2 linked regions of the Pseudovibrio sp. Tun.PSC04-5.I4 genome follow. The protein of the gene in region 2 interacts with the protein of the main gene of each other region in a pairwise test. Links are inferred from orthologs where the notes say so. Each region holds a gene or a part of one and is shown on either strand. Other genes may lie near its edges.

Region 1 (3,861 bases), 1.2 Mb from region 2 along the record:
CCTCTGGTGGCAGGTCGTACAGGTTTTTGTCCATTGGTTCGCCAGGATGGATTTTGTTCTTGATACCATCAAGGCCGGCCATCAGCTGTGCAGAGAACGCCAGGTACGGGTTCGCTGAAGGATCTGGGAAACGAATTTCTACGCGCTTGGCTTTTGGCGAGGTAGAGAATGGAATACGGCAAGATGCAGAACGGTTACGGGAAGAGTACGCCAGAAGAACTGGAGCCTCATAACCTGGAACCAGACGCTTGTAGGAGTTTGTGGACGCGTTGGTGAACGCGTTCAAAGATTTTGCGTGCTTAAGGATGCCACCGATGAAGTACAGAGCGCTCTCGGAGAGGTCTGCATACTGGTTGCCCGCAAAGTTTGGTTTGCCGTCTTCCCAAAGGGAGAAGTGACAGTGCATGCCGGTGCCGTTGTCGCCAAAGACTGGCTTAGGCATGAAGGTCGCGGACTTACCGTAGGCGTGTGCAACCTGATGAACTACATATTTGTAGATCTGCATATGATCGGCACACGTTGTCAGGGTCTGGAACTGCATACCAAGTTCATGCTGAGCTGCTGCCACTTCGTGGTGGTGCTTTTCAACTTTAACGCCCATTTCCGACATAACGGAGAGCATTTCAGAACGGATGTCCTGCGCACTATCGATTGGTGGAACCGGGAAGTAACCGCCTTTGGTGCGTGGACGGTGACCAAGGTTGCCGGACTCATATTCGCTGTCCATGTTGGACGGCAGTTCAGAAGAATCCAGTTTGAAACCGGTGTTGTATGGGTCAGCTGCAAAGCGAACGTCATCAAAGATGAAGAATTCCGCTTCTGGACCAACGAATACAGTATCGCCAGCGCCACATGCTTTCACATAGGCTTCTGCGCGTTTGGCAGTCATGCGTGGGTCACGGTTGTAACCTTCGCCGGAAACTGGGTCTAGAACGTCACAGAAGATTGACATAGTGGACTGAGCGAAGAACGGATCGATATGAGCTGTTTCTGTATCTGGCATCAGCATCATGTCGGAGTCGTTGATTGCTTTCCAGCCACCGATGGATGACCCATCAAATGCAACGCCTTCAGCGAACATGTCTTCGTGTACCTGGGAGATATCCATTGTGACGTGCTGCAGCTTGCCGCGTGGATCTGAAAAACGAAGATCTACGAACTTAACGTCTTTTTCTTGAATTTCTTTCAAGATATCAGCGGAGGTTGTCATAACTTCCAATTCCTCATGTGAAAATCGCCAGTGGCGTCGTGTTGTTATTTTGAAGCCCAAGCCTTGTGGAATTGTCCCCCCAATGGCGTGGCCCTCGTTTATCCCTAAGGAGATTTTAAATTATACGGCGTCTTCGCCGATCTCACCGGTCCGAATGCGAATGGCTTGTTCTATGCTGGAAACAAAAATCTTACCATCACCAATGCGACCAGTCTGTGCGGCATCGCGGATGGCTTCGACAGCTTTTTCGACAAGGTCATCGTTGAGTACGATTTCGACTTTCACTTTCGGCAGAAAATCTACTACGTATTCGGCGCCGCGGTAGAGCTCGGTATGGCCCTTTTGGCGACCAAACCCCTTTGCCTCAGTAACGGTGATCCCCTGAAGACCAACTTCCTGAAGTGCTTCTTTCACTTCATCCAGTTTGAACGGCTTAATGATTGCCTCAATTTTCTTCATGGTCGTCACACTCCCAGTTCGTCTTGTATTGCTTCGTCCGCTGGCCTTGCATGCGCGTGCAAGTGACTAGCAGGTGTGCAAAAAGTTCGTACTTCAAAACTTACGGAAATATGAATGCAGAAACCGTGCCAGTTTTGAAATTTTCTTAAAAAGCCACTAATTCGGGCAGTTTGCCCCTTAATTAGTAAGGGAGCATTGGTCCTGAAATATATCTGCTGCTTAATCGATACTCATGATGGTTAAAAAATAGGCAAACTACTATTTGTTCATCTCGCTAGAATCTAGGAGGTAGTCGCGCGGGGCTGCTGACGCTATTGTGTTTGTAACAAGAGCTAAGGAGTGGGTAATGAGGTTGGTTTGTCTCGACCATGTGGTTCTTACTGTTCACGATGTTGACCGTGCTAGTCGTTTTTATCAGGACGTGCTTGGTATGGATGAAGTCATTTTCGGTGGTGGCCGGCGTGGTCTTCATTTCGGGCAGCAGAAAATTAATCTGCAACCTGTTGATGTGGAGCATGAGCCTTTGGCGCAGCTGCAGGTGCCTGGAACGGCTGATCTTTGTTTCATTGTTGAGAACCTAGATGCGGCCATTGCCCGGTTGGGTGCAGCGGCTGTTGCGATTGTGGAGGGGCCTGTTTATCGAACAGGTGCGAGCTCGCCATTGCTTTCCGTCTATATCAGAGATCCGGATGGCAATTTGATTGAGTTATCCCAGCCTCAGGATGTGGTTATTGCAAGTGATGACCGTGCTGAAGTGCGCTTGAAAGAGAAACCTGCACCTAAATCGAATCGCTAAAGCGGGTAGGGTGCATTTGTATTCAGCCGAACGAGTGGGGTTGGCTTGCTATGGCTGCATGAGGGCTGCTTTTGCAGCCTTCAAGTTTTGTTTTATGCGGGTGATGAAGCTAGGGGAGCCTCTTGTTCTTGAGAGCTCTGCGCTGCTGTTGTGCATGTAATTCTGAATGCAATGTCCTAGTTGCATTTTTACCTCAGAATACCTCGCGGTAAAGTTCTGCTCCCATACGTTTGGTATCTTTTCAGTTTGTACATGACTGATCATGGGGACCAATAAAAAGGCCGGTAAAAACCGGCTTAAGTTATTGTTTGTGATGGGGCGGGTCTTTGAGGAATTAGCTGCGGTTCATCGGGGCCGCCATTTCCATTTTTTTGTCTTCTTCCATCTTGGTCATGAGCCCTGAAATGACTTGCCGGGCTTCATCAGGTTGGCACAATGGGTCTGAGATGAAGTTGCTGTTGATGAGCTCTTCCGCTGTGCCACGGACACTTATGTCCAATAGGGTTGAGAGGTTCACAAACTCAACGTAGGCTGTTTCTCCGCCCTTACCGAAGTTGCCCAGTGCGCCTGCAATAGCTGGATCATCTGTTTGATTGAGAGCTTGATATTCAAGTGCTTCACCGCGGCGCTCTATGCCTTCCAGCTTCGAGTGCATCGCATAGGAGAGGGCTGCTGCATCTCCGGGGTTTTGTGCTGCAAAGAGGTTCTCAGCGTGCTCACCTGACCGACGGGTCATCTGGCCAACGGCGGGGGTGTCTTGCGCCTCGCTGGCTCGTTGTTTTTGAGGAAGAGACAGCAGAGCTTCGGGGGCAGAGTATGCTGGCGTTCCAACGGTAACTGGATCCTGCTCAATGATAGCTGCGCACCCAAAGTCAAAGATCTTGATGCTCTGGTTTTCCGTGTCATACAGCAGGTTGCCGCCTTTGATGTCGCTGTGGCTGATACCTGCCTGTGCCAGATGCTGCACGCCACTTAGAACATCTCGCATGATGAACTGAACGGTTCCCCAATATTGGGAATGGCTTAACTTGTTATTTGTGTAGAGCTTTTCTGCGGTGTTGAAGAGCTTACCCGCTTCGCAGCCTTCCACATGTTCGAGCGCAAGACCACGAACGCCCTGAACCTCTTTGATGCCCATACCTTTGACGACGTTGTCATGTGGCCCGATTTCAGCAAGCTTTTCGTAGATCTGGGCTTCTTGTTCCAGAGCTTTCCAACCGTTTTCAGAGTTTGCGATTTTAAAGGCGAAGGACTTGTTGTCTTCTTTGACAAGGTAGACTTCGCCATAGGTACCGGCACCAAGGCGTTTGGCGGTTTGTTCCAGAGCGGTCGTATCAGCATTGTAAGGCGCATCAGGATTTGCTGTGCTCTCCATAGAGCTGGTGTCATTTAACCC
Region 2 (11,063 bases):
ATCAATGCATTCGGTTCTGCAATCTGCACATCGCCAAGCATCGCGTAGGAAGCTGTAACACCGCCCGTTGTTGGGTTGGTGAGAACCACAATGTACGGCAACCCAGCTTCACGAAGCATCTGCACGGCAACCGTTGTGCGTGGCAGCTGCATCAGTGACAGGATACCTTCCTGCATCCGTGCGCCACCAGAAGCAGCAAACATAACGAATGGTGTTTTCTTCTCGAGAGCAACTTCGATGCCGCGAATGATAGCTTCACCAGCTGCCATACCAAGAGAACCACCCATAAAGGCAAAGTCCTGCACAGCAGTCGTCATGTCGTAGCCGTTGACCTTACCAGTCGCAACCAAAACGGAGTCATCAAGCTCGGTCTTGGCTTTTGCGTCTTTCAGACGGTCAACATACTTGCGTTGGTCGCGGAACTTCAGCGGGTCGATAGCGACTTCTGGAGTCTCGATCTTCGTGAATTCACCATTATCGAAGAAGTACTCTAAGCGCTTCTTGCTGGTGATCCGCATGTGAAAGTTGGAATTCGGCACAACCCACTGGTTTGCCTCCAAGTCGCGGTGAAACACCATCTCGCCGGTTTCAGGGCACTTGATCCAAAGGTTTTCCGGCGTTTCGCGCTTTTCAAGAAAGCTGCGGATTTTCGGCCGAACAACGTTATTAATCCAGTTCACGGGCAGCCGCCTGTCTCTAATTTCGTTTTCAATTTTTAATGACCATTAAAAGGGCCATACGTAAAGCAATGCTTATTTCCGAGCTTTTTCTACACCCACACGTAGTGAGTTCACAAGGTCGGTAACAGCAGCTTGTGTCTGATTTGTGGCCTTACCGTTTTCGTCAAGGCTCTTCCGAATAGCCTCAACAAGGATAGAGCCAACCACAACACCGTCAGCGTATTTGCCAATTTTTTCAGCCTGTTCTGCGGTTTTGATGCCAAAACCAACAGCAACAGGAAGATCGGTGTGGGATTTGATAAGCCCGACTGCCTTCGCAACATCTGCCGTATCAGCAGCTGCTGCGCCGGTCACACCAGTAACGGAAACGTAGTAAACGAAACCAGAAGTATTGGCGAGAACAGTCGGCAAACGTTTGTCATCAGTTGTTGGTGTGGTTAGGCGGATAAAGTTTATACCGCCTTCAATTGCCGGAATGCAGAGTTCGTCATCTGCTTCAGCAGGCACATCAACAACAATCAGACCATCAACACCAGCTTCGCGAGCTTCTTTCACAAAAGCTGCACTACCACGTACGAAAATAGGGTTGTAGTACCCCATCAGAACGATTGGTGTTTCGTTGTCTTTCTGTCGGAAATCACGCACCATTTGGAGCGTTTTATTCATGGTGTGGCCATTGCCCAGAGACCGCTGCGTCGCGAGCTGGATTGGCACACCTTCAGCCATAGGGTCGGAAAACGGCATTCCAAGCTCAATAACGTCACTTCCAGCTTCTGGAAGTGCATCCAAAATAGCCTGTGAGGTGGCGAGGTCCGGGTCTCCTGCTGTAATAAAGGTTACGAGTGCAGGACGTCCTTCAGCCTTGAGCTTAGCGAACCGTCGATCAATACGAGTTTCAATCATTAATCCGACCATCTGATGTATTGGGGGAAGCCCCACCTATCAATCAGCAAGGATGTAGGGGTGCAACTAGCCCTCTGTCAATAAACACAGCGCAAATAGAGCGCATTTCCGGTCAATTTTCTGCGAAATAAGCACGGCCACAGAAAATATCCAGCGATATAGGCCTCTTAGGCCGCGAATTAACCAATACGTCAAGTAATCTATTGCGTTTTCGGATCTTTCTTTAGTTGCATTGGAAACCAAAGGTTGAACCCGAAAACAGAAAAAGCCGCAGATGATCCACGGCTCTCTCAATATTGATATTGAACCTTACGCGCCCCGGCGGCTTTCAAGGAAGCCAATGATGCGACGAACATCATGCAGAACGGGCTCAGCAATCGCAGCAGCACGTTCAGAACCGTCCCTGAGAACAGCATCGATTGTGCTTGGATCATCCATCAGGCGGCGCATTTCACTGTTCATTGGTGCCAGCTTTTCAACGGCAAGCTCAGAAAGGGCCGGCTTGAATGCTGAGAACTGTTGTCCGCCAAACTCTACCAAAACATCAGCTTTTGTGCGGCCTGCCAGTGCAGCGTAGATGCCAACAAGGTTGTCAGCTTCAGCGCGGTCTTTCAAACCATCAACTTCACTTGGCAAGGCTTCCGGATCAGTCTTTGCCTTTTTGATCTTCTTCGCAATCGTATCCTGATCATCTGTCAGGTTGATGCGGGAAAGATCAGAAGGGTCAGACTTGGACATCTTCTTGTTACCATCACGCAAGCTCATGATGCGGGTTGCTGGACCAGCGATCATTGGCTCTGTGATTGGGAAGAAGATTTCTTCCGGTGCATCATGAGTTGGCTCAGGATTAGGAACTCCAAGGCCAAGCTCTTTAATGCGCTCAGCAAAGTCGTTGTTGAACTTCTGCGCAATGTCGCGTGTCAGCTCAAGATGCTGTTTCTGATCATCACCAACCGGTACATGAGTTGCACGATAAGCCAGAATATCCGCAGCCATCAAGTTAGGGTAAGCAAACAGACCAACAGAAGCGTTTTCCGCGTGTTTCCCTGCTTTGTCCTTGAACTGAGTCATGCGCTTCAGCCAGCCCATGCGAGCGACACAGTTGAAAATCCATGCCAGTTCAGCATGCTCTTTCACCTGGCTTTGGTTGAAGATGATCGACTTCTTCGGATCAACACCGGCCGCAAGGTAAGCAGCCGTTACTTCGCGGGTCTGCTGTGTCAGCTCAGTAGGGTCCTGCCAAAGCGTGATTGCATGCATATCAACGATGGAGAAGATAGTCGGCATCTGGTCCTGAAGCGGAACGAAGCGGATAATAGCACCAAGGTAATTACCAAGATGAAGGTTTCCGGTGGGTTGAACACCGGAGAATACGCGAGGCTGAAACGCCGTCATTTTCGCAAATCCCTAAGCTACGGCCGGTGGAAGGGCCTGTGGGCTGGTAATTTAACCAGAACGGCATGTTTATGGCGAGCCATCACGTGCGGTGCAAGTGGTTTCCTGAATGGGGTGGTTGTTATCGCCGCAATTTCCGCATTTGTGCGCGAAAATCCACGGTGCCAGTCAATTGCACCAGAACTCCAAAGGAAATCAGGCCGATAAGAACCAGCAGGATAAGCTCACTTGCTCTCACTACAAACAAGTTAGATTCCGAAAGTGGTTCCAAAACGATAGTTCCAGCGTAAACAACAACACCCATCAACGCACTTGCAAAGCCCAATAACGGAATCCGCTTCATCAATGCAGCATCAACCACAAAGTGACCGCGCCGCCACAATACAAATGCAAGAAGCGATGTATTGACCCAACCGGCAGCTGTAGTGCCGATCGCAATGCCGACATGTTTAAAGCTAGGGAATAACAGAATGGACAGCGTGACGTTCACCACCATAGAGACACCTGCAAAATACATAGGTGTTTTGGTATCTTCCCGCGCAAAAAAGCCCGGAGATAGAACTTTGTTTAGAACGAATGCTGGCAAACCGAAGGCAAACGCCATCAATGCGAGAGCAGTTTGCTCAACGGCTGCATTTGAAAACTGACCACGTTGGAAAAGCACAGAAATAACAGTGTCTGGAATGATCACCAAGGCAACAGCGGCCGGCAGGGTTAGGGCCAACGCAAACTCCATCGCCCGGTTTTGACTATGATAAACGAGGTCTTCCTGACCGGAGCGAAGTTGACGCGTCAAGCTCGGCAGTAGAACCACACCAATGGCAATACCAACGACACCGAGCGGAAGCTGATAAATCCGATCTGCGTAATAAAGGTATGAATTTGCGCCACTTTCCAGCGATGCGATGATCGTCCCAACCGTAATGTTGATCTGGGTAATACCGCCAGCAATAACGCCGGGAACACCCAAAATCAGCAAGCGCTTAACGTTTGGCGTCCACCGTGGCCGCACGATTGGAATGCGAAAGCCAAGGCGCTTCATTCCAATAGCAACAACACCAAGTTGGAGAACACCGGCAATCGCAACCCCGGTAACAAGCAATACGCCTGTGGTTTGATCGGGCTTCATTCCATAGAACCCAATAGCCGCAAGGACTGCCATCATGACGAGGTTGAGCATGACGGGCGCCATAGCTGCGGCTAAAAATCGCTGAAATGTATTAAGGATTCCGCTGATGAAAGCGAGAAGTGACATAAACAACAAATACGGGAAGGCAATTCGCGACATTAATACGGTGAGATCAAACTTTGCGGGATCAGAATAATAACCCGGCGCGAGTAAGTGAACCAAAAGCGGCATAAAAACTTCTGCCAGCGCGAGGATAACTACCAGCGTCCAGAACAAACCAGCGGCAATCTCGCCAGCAAACTCACGGGAGCCCTTTTCACCATCCTCCTCAACAGACCGCGCAAACAGCGGCACGAAGGCTGAGTTGAAAGCGCCCTCGGCAAAAAGTCGCCGAAACAAGTTTGGCAAACGGAAAGCAACCACGAAAGCATCTGCAACAGGGCCGGTGCCAACGAAGGCAGCCAACATCACATCTCGCCCAAACCCACATAAACGGCTTAGCATTGTTGCGCCACCAACTGTGGCGAAGCTTTTGAAAAGGCTCATAAAGAATCATTTACCTGCAGTTTTTTGAGATTTGCGACGAGAGCTGGTAGGTGCTTTTTGTGGCTTTTTGCCGTCAAAGGCATTTCTCAATCTATCGCGAATGGAATCCTGACGTCCCACATTGTGAACCTTCTGACCAGTCAAATCAGTCACGTAGAAAACATCGACTGCTTTCTCGCCAAATGTTCCAACGTGAGCGCTTGCGATATTCAGGTTCAACGCGGAAATCTCTGTCGTCAGATCACTCAGCAAACCAGCGCGGTCAAGGCCTGTTACTTCAAGTACCGTATAGCTCTCTGACCATGAATTACTAACAAGAACAGTGGTTTGTAGAGAGAACACCTTGTTTCGTGCATTGGCTTTCTGTGCCGCTGTCTTCATCTCAGGAATGGGAGAGGTTCCGCGCAGAGCTTCTTTGATCAAGCAACTAATCCGCTCACCACGTCTGTGCTCGTCTTCGTCTTCCGGCAATTCTCGGCTGATGTAGATAGTATCCAAAGCCAAGCCATCTTTGGTTGTATCAATATGTGCATCAACGATATTAGCGCCAGCTGCAAAACAAGCGCGAGCAATGGTGGAAAGAAGGCGCGGGTGATCCGGCGCAAGAACTGTAATTTCTGTAACACCTTCAAAGGCATGCGGTTCAACGGAAGTCGCAAGGTGCTCCTCCTCCGCATCAATTGTGCGAATAAGGTTTGCGTGGGTTATTTTGCTCTTCAAGTCGACGCGTAACCAGTAAGCCGGATAATGCCTGTTGAGGTAACTATCCAGTTCCTCATCCGTCCAGCCACTCAGGTTTTCAGCCAACTCTTGCTTAGCAAATTCAACATGTTGCTGCTTGCTCATGCGTCCGTGGCCACCACTCAAAATGGTTTCGCTTTCGTAGTATAACGTGCGCAGCAACTGACCTTTCCAACCGTTGAAAACGCCAGGACCAACAGCGCGGATGTCAGCAACCGTCAAAATGAGAAGAAGTTGCAGGCGTTCGAGACTTTGAACCTTACGGCAAAAATCCTTGATGGTTTTCGGGTCGCTCAAATCACGCGATTGCGCAACTGTGCTCATTTCGAGATGTTGTTCTATGAGCCACGCAACCGTGTCAGTCTCAGATCGAGAGAGACCAAGGCGCGGGCACATCCGCCGTGCAATCTTTGCGCCGGCGATGGAATGATCTTCTGGCCTGCCCTTTGCAACATCATGCAAAAGCATTGCAACATAAAGAACTTTCCGACTGTTGACTGCTTTGATGAGGTCAGTCGCCAGCGGATGATTGTCGCCGCCAAGTCCGCGTTCAATCTCTGAGAGAACTCCGACAGAGCGGATCAAATGTTCATCAACTGTGTAGTGGTGATACATGTTGAATTGCATCATCGCGACCACCTTCCGAAACTCAGGAAGGAACTGACCGAGGATAGACGATTCGTTCATTGCTCTAAGCACAGTTTCAGGATCGCTGCGGCTCGTCAAAGTTTTCAGGAACAAACGGTTGGCCTGTTCGTTCTTCCTAAAATCTGCGTTGATCAATTTGCGGGATCGACGAATCAGTTTCAGTAATTCCGGATGTAAATCCAAATTGGTTTTGTCGATCAGATAGAAAATCCGAATGAGATTGACTGGATCCTTGATAAAGACATCAGGATTTGCCGAAATAATTCGCCCATTCTCAACAAGGAAGTCCTTGGTTCCTTTGATAGATCGACGCTTGTGCCTGCTGCCGGGAACAAAGCTACCTATGAACCGCGAAATACTCGGAGCGGATTTCACATGTTGTTCTTCCAGTGCAGCTGCAAAAATACGCGTGAGATCTCCTACGTCTTTTGCAACAAGGAAGTAGTGTTTCATAAACCGCTCAACGGCGCGCATACCGGGATGATCCATATACCCAAGACGATCAGCGATTTCCTTTTGAAAATCAAAACTTAAGCGCTCTTCGGGGCGATTGGTCACAAAATGCAAGTGACAACGAACGGCCCACAGGAAGTCCTGACTCTTTCGGAACCGATTCAATACACGGCGAGAGAAAACACCCTTTGCAACAAGGCCTAACCCGTTGGGAACACGATAGAAATATTTGGCGATCCAGAACAGTGTGTTTAGATCTCGCATCCCGCCTTTGCCGTCTTTGATATTTGGCTCAACCAGATAACGGGAAGCCCCGTGACGTTCATGGCGCTCGTCGCGCTCAACAAGTTTAGCTGCAATAAATTCAGCACCGGTTCCGGAAACGATTTCTTTTTCATAACGGGACATAAGTTCTTGAAATAATTCAAGATTTCCCCACACATAACGGGCTTCGAGTATCGCCGTTCGAACGGTCATATCCTCTTTGCACTGCTTGATAGTCTCATCAAGATTGCGGGTAGAATGCCCAACCTTAAGCCCCATATCCCACAGCATATAGAGGATAAACTCAACGACCTGATCGCCCCAGGCTGTTTGTTTGTACGGCCAGAGAAACAGCAGATCCACGTCAGAATGCGGGGCAAGAGTTCCGCGCCCATACCCACCAACGGCAATCACACTGATGCGTTCAGATTTACTAGGATTTTCAATGGGATAGACGTGAGTAACCGCAAACTCGTAGATGACCTGAATAAGGTGATCCTGCACGCAGGAAAGGCGCTCTGCACAACGCCGCCCGAGAGAATCCTCCTTCAGATGTTCCTCAATCTTTATGCTGGCTGCTTTTTGAGTTGCCTTCAGCTTTGCAAGGACGTCACAGCGTAGCTTGAAATTGCTGCCATCACCATCATAAGCCTCAACCAACGCGTTGAGTTCGTTGAGAAGTGAGCTCGGGTCAATCAGTTGATCCACTTTGAGTTCTTCAGGCGTCATAACAGCAGTCCAGTTCAAAAAAGTCAGCAATTCGACTTTATAGAGCTTTGCCCAGTTAGACTAGATATTGTCGCGCGAGCTAACGACTCTTAATTGATGGATGAGATGCTCCAGAGACTCATCTGATAGCTTATTAATTTTAGTTGCCAGCATATTAGTGAGTTCGGTGGCGCGCGGTGTTAATCCACCCGTATCAATGGTGATCTTGGGGTTTGAGAGTTCTGCAAGCCGTTGTAATTCTTCGGCTTCATCCCAGATAACGTTGAAATAGGTTATAATGCGCTGAACCATATACCAAGTCGGTGTGCCGCGTTTTCCATGTTCAAGCGCACTCAAATATGCCGAGGAAACAGAAAGAGCTTCGGCCATTTCTTTCAGAGTGATTTGCTGCTTTACCCGCAGTTCTCTAACTTTGGCTCCAAAAGGCGTCATCGTGTTGAGCGTCCTGCCTTATTTCTTGCGCTTGCGGATGCGTACATAAATTGCACCACCGCCACCATGGGAAACATGGGCTTGGTCGAATCCTACCACACAGCTGCGCATATCAGGAAGGGAGAGCCATTGCGGCACCATCCGGCGCAACACGCCGCGGTCATCTCCATAAGGGGAACAGGCACTGTCTAACCCCTTGCCTGTAATCACAAGCACGAGGGAATAACCTATGGCTTGAGATTGATAAATGAACGAGGTCAGCCTTTGGTGGGCTTGATATTGCGTCAAACCATGAAGATCGACCCGCGCGTCAATATAGCCCTTACCGCCACGAGAAACCTTTTTACGTTCCTTCTTGTTCAGCGGCGTAAGCGGAGGAATAGCGGGGATAACGGGTTTCGGTGGCGAGTAATCAGGCGCAGTCTTCCCATTGAGAGCACGAGATTTTTTGCTCTGAGAGGCGCGTGGTTTCGGCGGGGATAACAGCTGCGGTTTGAGCTGAGGTTGAGGGTGCACAGTCCCGTGAGGGTGCGCAAATTCCAGCTCAGGCTCGGATAGCTGCGTCGTATCCTCCAGCAAATCGGCAAGACGATCCCTGTGCATCGGCGTCAAAGTGGCTTTGACGCGATCCCACAATTTCTTGTCAGCATCACTAAGTTGCTTTGTTTTGGGCCGCTTTATGCGATCACCATTCGTCATTTATTCGATCCGTCCACGATCAATTGTTATTTTGGAACAAGGAGATAGAACTCCGCGTCGTGACGGATATTCCCGGCAATTGCACCTGCCTTTGCACCACTTCCAACAAAAATATCGCCTCGTGCTGCGCCTTTAATTGCGGATCCAGTATCCTGAGCAACCATCAGCTTCGCGAAGCGATTTCCTGTTGTGTCGTACTCCCTTAAATCACTGGAGACAAAAATTAAACTGCCATAAGTGTGCAGATCATCATCAATTGCCAGTGATCTCAGGTCTGTCAGCGGCGTTCCGGCGCCTCCAATGGCTGAAACCTCAGCATTTTCAGAGGATTGTACCTCAAAAAAGATGTAGGATTTATTGTGCCGAAACAATTCATTTTGCTGGGTCGGATTAGCGGATAACCATGCACGGATGGCATCCATCGACATGTTTTCCTTGGCGATTTCGCCGCGCTCAATGAGGATACGGCCAATTGGCGTATAATCGTGGCCTGATTTTCCAGCATAAGCTAGGCGTCGTGTCTCGCCATTTGGCAACCGAACTCTAGCTGAACCTTGAATGGCCGTAAAAAAAGCGTCAACCGGATCTTTTACCCAAAGGACCTCAAGGTCATTGCCGTTGAGAGCACCATCAATAACATCTCCGCGTGTGGGCATAACTTTAAAATTGGGAGGATAGCCATGCAGGGGGATAGAATAGTCCGCGGTACGCACAAGGGAACCTTCCAGCTCCGGCATATAATAACCGGTCACAAAACCCTTTTTGATGACCCGGTGAAACGTAAAGTTCTGTTCTAAAAAGTCTTTTGCATCACTTGCGTTGGTTTTGCGTGCTTTTGTGCAAATCTTGCGTAGATCTGCGTCGCTAATGCCAAAAGTGTTGGTTTTTTGCGGTTTACCTTCGCCAGCTTTGCAATGATCCAGAAACGCGGAAAGGGCCGCAGAATGATCATCTGCAGCCCATCCATCAATTTCGTCTGGAACAAGTGGCTCGGAAAGCATTGTGCTTCGCATATTGGCTTGGCCTCTGCTCAAAGGCTTTCCAGCAACAGCAGCAGAACTTATCCCCGCCGCGACGCTAAGTGCCATAATCATGCTCTTAGTGCCGCGAAAGAAAGAAGGCGTCATGCAGATTCCGTTGCAACCAGTCTCCAGTTTGGATCGTTCTCACCAGTTACACGAGCGAAGGTCCAAACGTCAGTCAGTTCACTCACTGCGGTTGGGTCGCCGTCAATAATCCGATTTTCGGAATCGCGTGTTGCGGTGATCAGTTGGCCCTTAATGCGAATGGTAACTTCAGCCAGTTTGTCCTTCGCATTAAAATTGGCTTCCACAATCCCCGCCTTGTCGATACCGACAAAGGTGGATTCAACACGCTCATTGCGACTTTCACGATCATCAATGGCGGCTGAGAAGCCGGCGAACACCTCAGGAGAGAGAAGGTCTTTCAAAGATCGACGATCACCCTGCGCGAACGACATGAGAATAATCTCATAGGCGCTGCGCGCACCCTGCACAAACTCTGCTGGATTGAAGGACGGTTCCGCCTTCCAGATTTCACGCAGGCCATGGTTCAAATCTGAACCTTTTTTGGCCATCTTGTCGATCTCAGCTTCAACCTGTTCCCGAGCTTCGCGTTCCGCGCGCTCTGGGTCATGATCCACGTTCTCGCTTCCTGGAAGCGGAATAACGTTGTCATCATTCTCAGGTGCCTGAGATTGTTTGGAATCCTGATTTTGCGAAGCAGAGTACGGATCATGGGGTTGATTCTCGTTACCGGTACGATTGCCCAATACGGATCTCAACCGCAGAAAAATAACAACTGCCGCAATAAGGAAGATTATGTTGTAGACGTCGAATATTTCGTTCATTCCGAGTACCGACCGGTCCTTTACTCGTGGCGACTAAGCGCCGATGATCAAATGCATTAGATATCTAGATAAGCTGCTCTAGCGCATTTTTACAGGCTCTGTCACTAATTTAAGGTTTCTATGAGCAACTTCCAGCTATTTCTTGGCCACCCCAATGCCTTTTTAAGGTCTTACCACGCTAGTATAAGGTTAAATTAGTTATTGCAATTTTTGCAAGACACCCAAATATGAGTATGGTCATCTTGAAAAAGGTGATTAATAAATTAAACGCCTAGAACCAACGCGGACGCTATGCCACTCGGATTCATCCTTCTTATCTGCTTCATTCTCGTTCCAACCATAGAGATCTATCTCTTTATTGAAGTTGGGAGCGTGATAGGGGCAATTCCAACAATCCTGCTCACTGTAGCTTCTGCTGCAGCAGGATCATACATGCTTCGTCAGCAAGGTGTATCTTTGCTCATGCGTATGCGCGGCGAAATGGATGCTGGTCGTGTACCAAGCCATGAGTTGATGCATGGCGCGATGATCGTGTTTGCAGGCGTGATGCTACTCATTCCGGGCTTCTTTACGG

The links.
Region 1: the proteins of BLS62_RS19140 (region 2) and BLS62_RS13275 interact in binary tests that used the Escherichia coli proteins (3 or more experiments, as listed by UniProt). The link is inferred for Pseudovibrio sp. Tun.PSC04-5.I4 from one-to-one orthologs.

What each region holds. Positions count from the first base shown.
Region 1 is NZ_FNLB01000006.1:1,764,707-1,768,567, reverse strand. What follows is about bases 1-2,949. They hold BLS62_RS13275 (P-II family nitrogen regulator), read right to left. Parts: upstream 1,670-2,949; coding sequence 1,331-1,669; downstream 1-1,330. Other genes in these bases: BLS62_RS13265 (protein kinase domain-containing protein), read right to left, coding at 2,800-2,949; BLS62_RS13270 (VOC family protein), read left to right, coding at 2,016-2,465; glnA (type I glutamate--ammonia ligase), read right to left, coding at 1-1,210. Also shown: more of BLS62_RS13265, read right to left, coding at 2,950-3,861. UniProt on the Escherichia coli protein: P-II indirectly controls the transcription of the glutamine synthetase gene (glnA). P-II prevents NR-II-catalyzed conversion of NR-I to NR-I-phosphate, the transcriptional activator of GlnA. When P-II is uridylylated to P-II-UMP, these events are reversed.
Region 2 is NZ_FNLB01000006.1:2,983,299-2,994,361, reverse strand. The notes cover bases 4,460-7,878. They hold BLS62_RS19140 ([protein-PII] uridylyltransferase), read right to left. Parts: upstream 7,489-7,878; coding sequence 4,660-7,488; downstream 4,460-4,659. Other genes in these bases: BLS62_RS19135 (helix-turn-helix domain-containing protein), read right to left, coding at 7,549-7,878; murJ (murein biosynthesis integral membrane protein MurJ), read right to left, coding at 4,460-4,653. Also shown: accD (acetyl-CoA carboxylase, carboxyltransferase subunit beta), read right to left, coding at 1-680; trpA (tryptophan synthase subunit alpha), read right to left, coding at 753-1,583; trpS (tryptophan--tRNA ligase), read right to left, coding at 1,893-2,978; more of murJ, read right to left, coding at 3,100-4,459; more of BLS62_RS19135, read right to left, coding at 7,879-7,920; BLS62_RS19130 (Smr/MutS family protein), read right to left, coding at 7,939-8,619; BLS62_RS19125 (murein transglycosylase A), read right to left, coding at 8,646-9,746; BLS62_RS19120 (Tim44/TimA family putative adaptor protein), read right to left, coding at 9,743-10,489; BLS62_RS19115 (FxsA family protein), read left to right, coding at 10,781-11,063.